One region of the Marinifilum sp. RC60d5 genome, then DNA from elsewhere that is predicted to be linked to it. Evidence: riboswitches for the same ligand, from Rfam matches in the RefSeq annotation. Region 1 holds a riboswitch; each other region holds the start of a gene.
What was found. Region 1 has a riboswitch for cobalamin ahead of ACT3CE_RS06875 (ribonucleoside triphosphate reductase). Riboswitches for the same ligand answer to the same signal wherever they lie in the genome.

Region 1 (3,219 bases):
AAATCCATTAAATGTTCCAATCGCTTAAAAAATTCCGATTCATTGGTAGATTCATAACCTAATCGAGGTAAATTTATGGTTACCACTCCCACCGATCCTGTTAATGGATTTGCTCCAAATAAGCCACCTCCTCTGCGGGCTAATTCTCTCTTATCTAAACGTAGGCGACAACACATACTACGCACATCATCAGGCGACATATCGGAATTTACAAAATTAGAAAAATAAGGAATTCCATATTTAGCAGTAATCTTCCAAATGTTTTCATAAGCCGGTTTATCCCACTCAAAATCGGAAGTAATATTATAAGTCGGTATTGGAAATGAAAATACACTGCCATTAGCATCTCCTTCTTCAACTACTTCGGCAAATACTTCGTTGAACAAATCCATTTCTGCCTGACAATCGCCATAGGTTAGTTCCTGAGCTTTTCCTCCAATCACCACTGGTTCATCCTTCATGAACGAAGGAACATTCAAATCCATTGTAATGTTTGTAAATGGAGTTTGAAATCCAACCCGAGTTGGCACATTAATATTAAACATGAATTCTTGTAAAGCCTGTTTCACCTGCTTTCTTTCTAACTTATCGAATTTAATGAATGGGGCCAGTAAAGTATCAAAATTAGAAAATGCTTGTGCTCCGGCTGCTTCCCCCTGCATGGTGTAAAAGAAATTTACTACCTGACCTAATATGGTTCGAAAATGCCTTGCCGGATTACTTACCAATTTACCCGAAGCCCCTTTAAATCCAGTAATAATTAAATCCTGCAAGTCCCATCCTACACAGTAAACACTTAAAAAACCTAAATCGTGAATATGTATCGCACCTTTTTTATGAGCATCGCCAATTTCCTGAGGATAAATTTTGTTCAACCAATATTGCGAACTTACAATTGTAGAGATATGCTGATTTAATCCTTGTAATGAATAGGATGAATTGGCACTTTCTTTTACCCTCCAGTCCTGCAAATTCAGATAATCGTCAACCAAATTTAAATTGGAAAACATCTCTTTGGTATCACGAACTGTTTCGTGCTGTTTTCGGTATAAGATAAAAGCCTTAGCTACTTCGAACAAGTCGTATCTAAAAAGTGTTCTTTCTACCAAATCCTGAATTTCCTCTACATTAGGAATTCCTGTAAAATCAATTTCTTTTCGGATCTGATTTACGCAAAAATCGATTAGTTCGACTCTTTCTTCGCCTACAGCCTGAAAAGCTTTTGAAACTGCTTCTTTAATTTTATCCAGGTTAAAATCAACAACCTGTCCATTTCTTTTCCGAATTTGACACTCGGACACACTACCATTAATTTTCATTCTACTTTTTTTTGATTTTGAAAAAATGATAGCTTCTGAGGGAAATATATAGAATAATAGCACATCGTAGTTGTATGTGCTCATTCTCTGCTTTTCTCCCGAAAGCTACGAACTAATTCATTACAGGCAGGTCTTCTGGCTTATCCTTTTTAATTGGTCTTCCCATCCCGATTTATCGGCACAGTGACATATTCAATTAAAACTTAACGGACTTACAGCTGCGGGGACAGCTCACGAATTAAACGTGATTCCCTATTAATTCTTTTCAGAACCTATAAATCAAAACAATATTACTAATTTATGTAATAAAACACAATTACAGTTATTAACAATAATTACTAAACTACTGATTCTCTATAAGCTTTATCGGTTAATAACTTCTATTTGTAATAACAAGTAAAAACCCCATCAGAAATAAATTCCAATGGGGTTTAATATTTTTTGTATTTCTCATTTAAAATGAGATTACTAATCGTATCATTATCTTTTTCCTCTAATCTGGCTAAAGCCAATATTCAATGCTTTCTGGAAATAACGAATGCTTTTCATCTCTTTGCTATTTACAATAGCCAAAGAAATACCTTCTTTTCCGGCACGAGCAGTACGTCCGCTTCGGTGTGTGTAATATTCCTCTTTATCAGGCAATTGATAATGAACAACAAAGGCTAAATCGTCAATATCTATTCCTCGTGCAGCCAAATCGGTTGCAACCAAAACTCTCAGCTTTTCGTTCTTAAAGGCACGCATTACCTTATTACGTTCAATTTGCTTTAAATCGCCGTGAATGGCATCAGCTTTTACATTCTGTGCTTGTAATTGCTTGCTTAACTTCTGAACTGCATCTTTGGTTTTACAAAACACAACTCCTCTGGCTTTGGTATCCGATTTTAAAAATTGCATCAGCACCGATAGCTTTTCCACATCATCGCAAAGTACAAACTGATGTTTAATATTTTTGTTTACCACATTTCTGCCACTCACCTCAATTTTATGTGCACCTGGCGAAAAATGTTTTTTAATCATCTGCATAATTCCCTGTGGCATGGTTGCCGAAAATAACCATTTATTTTCTACAGCAGTAAGGTAAGCTAAAATTTCATCGAGCTGAGGTTTAAATCCCATGCTTAACATCTCATCCGCCTCATCTAAAACAATAGTTTTAACATGAGTTAAATCGACAGCTTTTCGTTTTACCAAATCGATTAATCGACCGGGAGTTGCAACAATAATATGGGTAGGACGACGAAGTGCACTTATTTGCTTTTCGATAGGAGCTCCCCCATAAACAGCCTCGGTAAAAACCTTATCGGTATATTTGGTAAACTTGAACAATTGCTTGGAAATTTGCAAACCCAACTCGCGTGTAGGACACAAAATTAATCCTTGTACTTTCTCTACTTTTGGATTAATTCGATGTAGCAATGGCAAACCAAAAGCAGCAGTTTTACCTGTTCCTGTTTGAGCTTGTCCAATTAAATCGGTATTTGTATTCATTAAAACCGAAATAACTTCAGCTTGTATTTGTGTAGGTTCAATAATCTTAAGATCCTTCAATCCTTTTACAAGATCCTTACTTACACCTAGTTCTTTAAAATTTTTCACGCCTATTCATTTAAAATGATCCGCAAAGATAAGCTAAACAATTTAGAATTATTAATGAATAATTAGTAATTACAGAAGAATAACTATAACACAATGTTACTATGTATATTTATTTCATAAAAAAAGTTCTTTTTCCTCATCTTTTACTACAGACATATTATGGATTAAATTGATTTTAAAAGGGTAATTTTTTCCCATACAATATAACATAATTAACCATGGAACAAACCACAATAATTCATGAGTACAAAAATATCCCAATAAAGCAGCAACGCCACCTAAACCACTAAAAAACATA
Region 2 (3,219 bases), on a different contig from region 1:
ATTAACATGAAAATGGCATTTTTAATTTTATGATAACGTTTTCGATTTTTTTCGAAAATGCCCAAAACGTCATTTTTTTACTCCTGGCATGAAAAAAGTGATCAAATTTATAGAATAGGGTGGGTGTAAATGTGCTCTATTAAGACTATTTTTGACTGAATTTTTATTTACACCCTATTTTAAATTAGTATAAGAGGGAAAAACACACTATTATATATGAAGTACCAAAATTTGATTGATTTTTCAGTTTATCCACCAGATTTAAATAAATTTGAGAATGCCTGGAAAGGATTAACAGAATATATAGAAAAGAAAAACTTAGATGGTGTTGAACTTTTAATTGGTTATGATTTTCCTGATGAAGCGATTCCGAAACAAATTGTAAAAAGTGTTCATTTGCCATTTTGGGTTACCTGGTTAGATGTTTGGAGAAAAGGACAAGCAGCAGTAAAATCTTATTTTCCCGAAATGTCTTCTAAGGATTTAAAATTTTGTTGTGGGGGTAATAATAAAAAGGAAATGATTGCTTGTCAAAAGCAATTGTGGGAACATGCTAGCATATTTAATCCTGCACATGCTGTTTTGCATGCTGCACATGTGGAATTAGAACATGCATTCACTCGTGATTTTACCTACAAAAATGTAGAGGTATTAGCAAATTTTGCTGATATGCTGAACACGACAGTACAAGAGTTTCCAAATGGAGAACCTCCAGTTACTCTTGCAATAGAGAATTTGTGGTGGCCTGGTTTAGATTTTTTATTTCCTGCAGAAGTAGATGATTTCGCAGGAAGGTTAAATTTTTCGAACTGGAATTTTTTACTTGATACTGGTCATTTAATGAATACAAACATTGCTTTGCGTTGTGAAGATGAGGCTATTGATTTTGTTCTTGATAGAGTATCTCGTTTGTCTAAAGATGTGCAGGAAAGAATTAAGAGTCTGCATTTAAATTGCAGTTTGTCGGGCAATTATCAGATTAATCAAGTGCAAAAAGGCTTGCCTGAAAATTGGTCAGACCTTAATTTTTCTGAGAAATATTCAAGTGCACGAAATCATGTTCTAAAAATTGATCAGCATTTACCTTTTCAAACTTCCAGAGTAAAGGAAATCGTATCCGAGCTTCAGCCAGATATTGTAATTCACGAATTTATTACTAAAAATATGGATGAATTTTCTGAGAAATTAAATATTCAAATGAATAATTTGTTGTAGAAAGAATTTTTTAAGTCTGTATAAAATAGATAAAAAGTTACTGCATCATTATTATATGATATTTTATTCTATCTGTTATGTCCAAAATAATACATAGATTTGCAGCAATTAGGTTTCCTTGTTTGAGGAATGAAAAGGGAATTTGGTGAAAACCCAAAACTGTCCCCGCAGCCGTAATGCTTTCATGAATATGCAAGCTAAGTCGGAATACCTGCCTGATAAATAAGATGTTTCGTAACTTCGGGGAACTGAGTAACGAAAGTATGATTTTGAAAATTGTATTTTTCGGTCAACTTTCCCCACAATTATTGTGGAAGAAAATGAATTTAGTAAGATCTTTTTATTTAGGAATCGGATTCTTAATTCTAATTGGATTTTCATCTTGTCAGTCAGGTAAATCTGCTAAAACAAATGAAAGTGTTAGTCAGGAATCTTTTAATGATTCTTTATTTTATCATCAAACAAAATTAAAGTATGCCAAAGGTTTTCAGGTAAAACTATTGGATAATGGTTTAAAAGAACTGATTGTTTGGGATCCCTGGAATCCGGGAAAAATTTTTCAAAAATATTATTTGAAAAACAAAGGCTCGCTTTTAAAAACAGAAATTCCTAAAGATGGTCTTCTGGTCGATGTACCCATTAAAAGTATTGCAGCATTGTCGAGTACACAAATAGGAATTCTTAAATTCTTAGGTGTGGAAGATAAAATTGCTGCTATCTCACTAAAAGATAGAATTTATGATGAGCAACTGAATAAAAAAGCGCAGGATGGAATAATACAAACAGTTGGACATGCCGAGACTCTTAATTTTGAAAAAATTGTTGAGTTAGATCCTGATTTGGTAATGGTAGCTGGTTTCATGAAAATTACCGAGCGAGAAACAAAATTAATGCAAGCAGGTTTGCCGGTAGCTTATAATATAGAATGGATGGAATCATCGCCATTAGCACGAGCCGAATGGGCAAAATTTATTGCAGCTTTTTTTAACAAAGAAGCCGAAGCCGAAAAACTTTTTAATAAAATAGAACAGCGCTATAATGACTCACAAAATTTGCTCACAAACATAAATATTGGGCCTACTGTTCTATGTGGCTATAATTTTAAAGGAACCTGGTATATGCCCGGTGGGCAATCATATATTGCACAGTTGCTGCGCGATGCAAAAGCAGATTATTGCTGGTTTTCCGATAAATCAAGTGGTAGTATTCCCCTAAGTTTTGAAGTCGTTTTTGATAAACAAAGCGATGCTGATATATGGTTTGGTCCCGGACAATGTAGAACAATGAAAGAATTAATAGATTTAGATCAAAGGTATGCTTTATTTAAGGCTTCCAAAAACAAAGAAGTTTATTGTTATACCAAACGCATGAATGATAGGGGAGCAAATGATTGGTACGAATCGGGAATAATGAAACCAGATGTGGTGCTTAAAGATGTGATTAAAATATTACATCCTGAGCTTTTACAAGATCATGAATTGTATTTTTATCAGAAATTAAAATAAAAAATGACAGTTAACAAAAGTAAAAATCTGATTTCATTACTATTTGGTCTGTTATTTCTGCTAATAGTAAGTGTTTTCTTATTGGATTTGATATTTGGCAGTGTAAATATTCCATTTAAGAAAGTATTTGCCATACTTTTTGGTGGAGATGTGAAAAATTCATGGAATTATATAGTTTTAAACTTTCGATTGCCTAAAGCCTTAACTGCCATCTTTGTAGGTGCAGGATTATCGGTAACAGGTTTAATGATGCAAACATTATTTCGAAATCCATTGGCCGGACCTTATGTTTTGGGAATTAGTTCGGGAGCTAGTTTAGGAGTTGCATTAATGGTTATGGCCTCGGCAATTGTTCCTGTCCTTTTCGGAACAATCTCAGCTTTTTTAGGTAGTTGGGCATTGGTAGCAGCAGCAGTAGCAGGAGCCTCATTGGTTTTCTTTTTAGTTGCTCTGGCTTCCATTCGAATATCCGATAGTGTTTCTTTACTTATTATTGGAA
Region 3 (3,219 bases), on a different contig from region 1:
ATCGTAGGTCTCTCCACTTTTGAGTAATTCAACGCCTACAACATGATGATTCTTATCAAGACCAATAAGCAAAGGCACGACGCCTCCATACCCATAATTATCGGTCACAAAATCGGTAGATACAAGCGCCTTACCTATATCGTTAAGGCCCGATTTAATCTCTATTATATTGAGCTTGTTTTTGTGAAAAGAACTTGCCTCAGGAAAGAGATTTTGTACAGACTCTATACTAACAGTGACTTCGATTTGATCTGATTTAGTAAAAAAATGTGTACGACCACCTCTATAAGCTATTGCCACAAGCAATAGAATTACTAAGCTGTAAGTATATATTGTTTCAACTATCTGTTTTTTTGACATGCTTATCAACCTCTACTTTTATTAGATGGCTAAGATATTCAAATAGTACATATCAACCAAAGTTGAACAATTTTTATCTGACAATACGCTTCCTTTATTTTATGCAAGAAACAAACACTTCTCAACTAATAAATTTTAATAACTGTCAATAAGTTAATCTCAATAAATGTACTGTTTACTTCTTGTTTTTTTTGCAGGTCTAATAAATATAAAAACGTACTATTTTCTATTGAAAAGGTATAAGAGTACTACCTTTTTAATAGATATTTAAGAAATTACAGCCATAGTTTTAGTCTACATACTTTACCGGTAATTTTCCACATATAGAACCTCTAAAGCAGATTTCGAATAGATTATATGATCTTTTAATAGGGAAGTAGAATTAAGAAATATGGTAAAGTAAAAAAAATAGAAAATAATGAGGAAATTAAAGGACAACGATTACTAATTTGAATGGAGAATTGGGAAATGTCGAATACAATAAGAGCACGAATTCCAAAGTTAAGAAGACTTATTAAGTGTAGAATATCAAAAATTACTTATGCTGGATATCTTGATAGTTTAATCTAAATAAATATTTATTTTACTTATCTGATATTTATCAGATTAATATCAAATACTAAACATAGTATTTATAAGTGTATTAACAATCTGCTTTACAACAGTTTGATTTAAGTTTATTCCTTAGCGGATATTTCTAAAAATATAATACTTTTGCATCGATTTTGGTGTTCTACTCAGGTTATCATCTGAGGGAATGAAAAGGGAATCCGGTGAAAATCCGGGACAGTACCCGCTACTGTAATTCTCATTTTGCAATTTGCAAAACAGAATTTTTATGCTGCATGCCACTCTCGTAAGGGGGGAAGGCCGTAAAAATTGAGAAAAGTCAGGAGACCTGCCAAGTCGTAACTATTAAATATTTTGCTTCCGGGAATCGAAGTATAGTATTGAACTTACAAGCATGTTCAGTATTTGTCTTTATTAATTCGGTGTTTGTGTAAACGCCAGGCAGCAAGATGTGATGTTTAAAATTTTATTAAAAACAACTCTATCATGCAGTTTAGAAATTACATTCTAATTAGTGTTTTGTTATTACTTAGCCAGAATTTATTGGCACAAGTCGGATCTTTATCGGGAACAGTGAACTCCAAACTTGGACAGGAAGCATTAATTGGTGCCAATGTTTATTTTCATGGAACCACCATTGGAACAGCTACCAACGGAGAAGGTACTTATACCTTAAGAAATTTAAAAGTTGGGAAGTACGATGTTTTTGTTTCTTACTCGGGTTACGCAAGAAAAAAGCAGACCATAGAAATTAAAGAAGGTGCAAACACTCTTAATGTTCAGTTAGAGAAATCGAAAAGACAATTGGGCGAAGTGGTTGTTACCGGAACAGGAACTCCTCACCATTTAAAAAGTGCTCCCGTGCAAACCGAGTTAATTGGTAAGAAATTGGTAAAAGCAGTATCGGCATCGGGATTTGCTGATTTAATGTCGGGCATTAGTCCTTCTTTCGACTTTAACCCTGGTAATATGGGATCCTTTATTCAATTGAATGGTTTGGGTAACGATTATATTCTTATTCTTGTAGATGGAAAAAGAATGTATGGAGATGTTGGTGGTCAAAATGATGTGAACCGAATTAACCCCGATGATATTGAGAAAATTGAAGTGGTAAAAGGAGCTTCCTCTTCATTGTATGGTTCAGAAGCCATTGCAGGAGTTGTTAATATTATCACGAAAAAGTCGAATCGGAAGATTTATGCCGAAAGCAATACACGTGTAAGCGAATATGGAACACGACAATATCACAATAAAGTCGGTATAAATTCAGGTCGTTTTTCTTCTCTTACTTCTTATTCAAGAAAAGAATCTGACGGCTGGCAGTTAAGTAAATTCGAAATCGATGAGGACAATGATAACGATGATCCTTCTGATGATGTATTGGTGGAGACCGATGCTAAACAAGTAAATGCGTATAACGATTACACCATAAGTCAGCGATTTGATTACGATGTAAGTAAGAAGTTGAGTTTTTATGTTTTGGGGTCGATGTATGAGAAAGACGTAGAGTTACCAACCACAGTAAGAAACTATGGATACCATTACAAGGATAATTCGTATTCTGCTGGAGCGAAATTTAGAACAAATAAAACCGATTATTTAACTGTTGATTTTAATTCCGATCAGTTTAAATATTACTACAAATACAATCAAGATTACAAAGATTATACTACTGGAGAGAAGGTTCTAAACACAACGCAGAAACGTGAAGATGTGAATTTGAAATATATTTTCCGATTGAATAAAGCAAATCAGTTTACTGTAGGTAGTGAATATGTGAATGAAGAAATAGAATCGGAAGGTAGAATTACTGGCGATAAAGCAGATGCTTATACGCTATCTGTTTTTGCTCAAGATGAAATTAAACTAATAGAAAACCTTTCCTTAGTTGCGGGCATTCGTTACGTAAAACACAAAGAGTATGGTAACGATTTTACGCCAAAAGTATCTGCTTTGTACAAAATGAATAACTTTAATTTCAGAGCAACTTATGCAAAAGGATTTAAAGCTCCAACTTTAAAAGAATTGTATTATCGTTATCAAAAAGGGAGTAGTCTTTACCTAGGGAATTCAGATTTAGATCCTCAAAAATCGGACTACTATTCTTTTTCTGTAGAATATATCGTTTCAAAACTATCTCTTAGTGTTTCGGCATATCAAAATAAGATTAATGATATGATTGCCTACGAAACAATAACAACAAGTGATGCTGATGAAGCTGAAGGAGTTAAGAAAACACGTAGACACATTAATATTGGAGAAACCCAATCAACAGGAATCGATTTTATT

Region 2: another riboswitch for cobalamin. It lies ahead of ACT3CE_RS08965 (ABC transporter substrate-binding protein); the one in region 1 lies ahead of ACT3CE_RS06875 (ribonucleoside triphosphate reductase).
Region 3: another riboswitch for cobalamin. It lies ahead of ACT3CE_RS13330 (TonB-dependent receptor); the one in region 1 lies ahead of ACT3CE_RS06875 (ribonucleoside triphosphate reductase).

What each region holds. Positions count from the first base shown of each region.
Region 1 covers NZ_JBQTGK010000002.1:703,088-706,306, reverse strand. The annotation lists gene ACT3CE_RS06875 (ribonucleoside triphosphate reductase) at 1-1,319, opposite strand, end outside; cobalamin riboswitch at 1,428-1,610, opposite strand; gene ACT3CE_RS06870 (DEAD/DEAH box helicase) at 1,800-2,921, opposite strand; gene ACT3CE_RS06865 (hypothetical protein) at 3,036-3,219, opposite strand, start outside.
Region 2 covers NZ_JBQTGK010000003.1:341,630-344,848, forward strand. The annotation lists gene ACT3CE_RS08960 (hypothetical protein) at 217-1,215, shown strand; cobalamin riboswitch at 1,309-1,448, shown strand; gene ACT3CE_RS08965 (ABC transporter substrate-binding protein) at 1,536-2,720, shown strand; gene ACT3CE_RS08970 (iron chelate uptake ABC transporter family permease subunit) at 2,724-3,219, shown strand, end outside.
Region 3 covers NZ_JBQTGK010000005.1:135,656-138,874, forward strand. The annotation lists gene ACT3CE_RS13325 (4Fe-4S binding protein) at 1-360, opposite strand, end outside; cobalamin riboswitch at 1,070-1,280, shown strand; gene ACT3CE_RS13330 (TonB-dependent receptor) at 1,417-3,219, shown strand, end outside.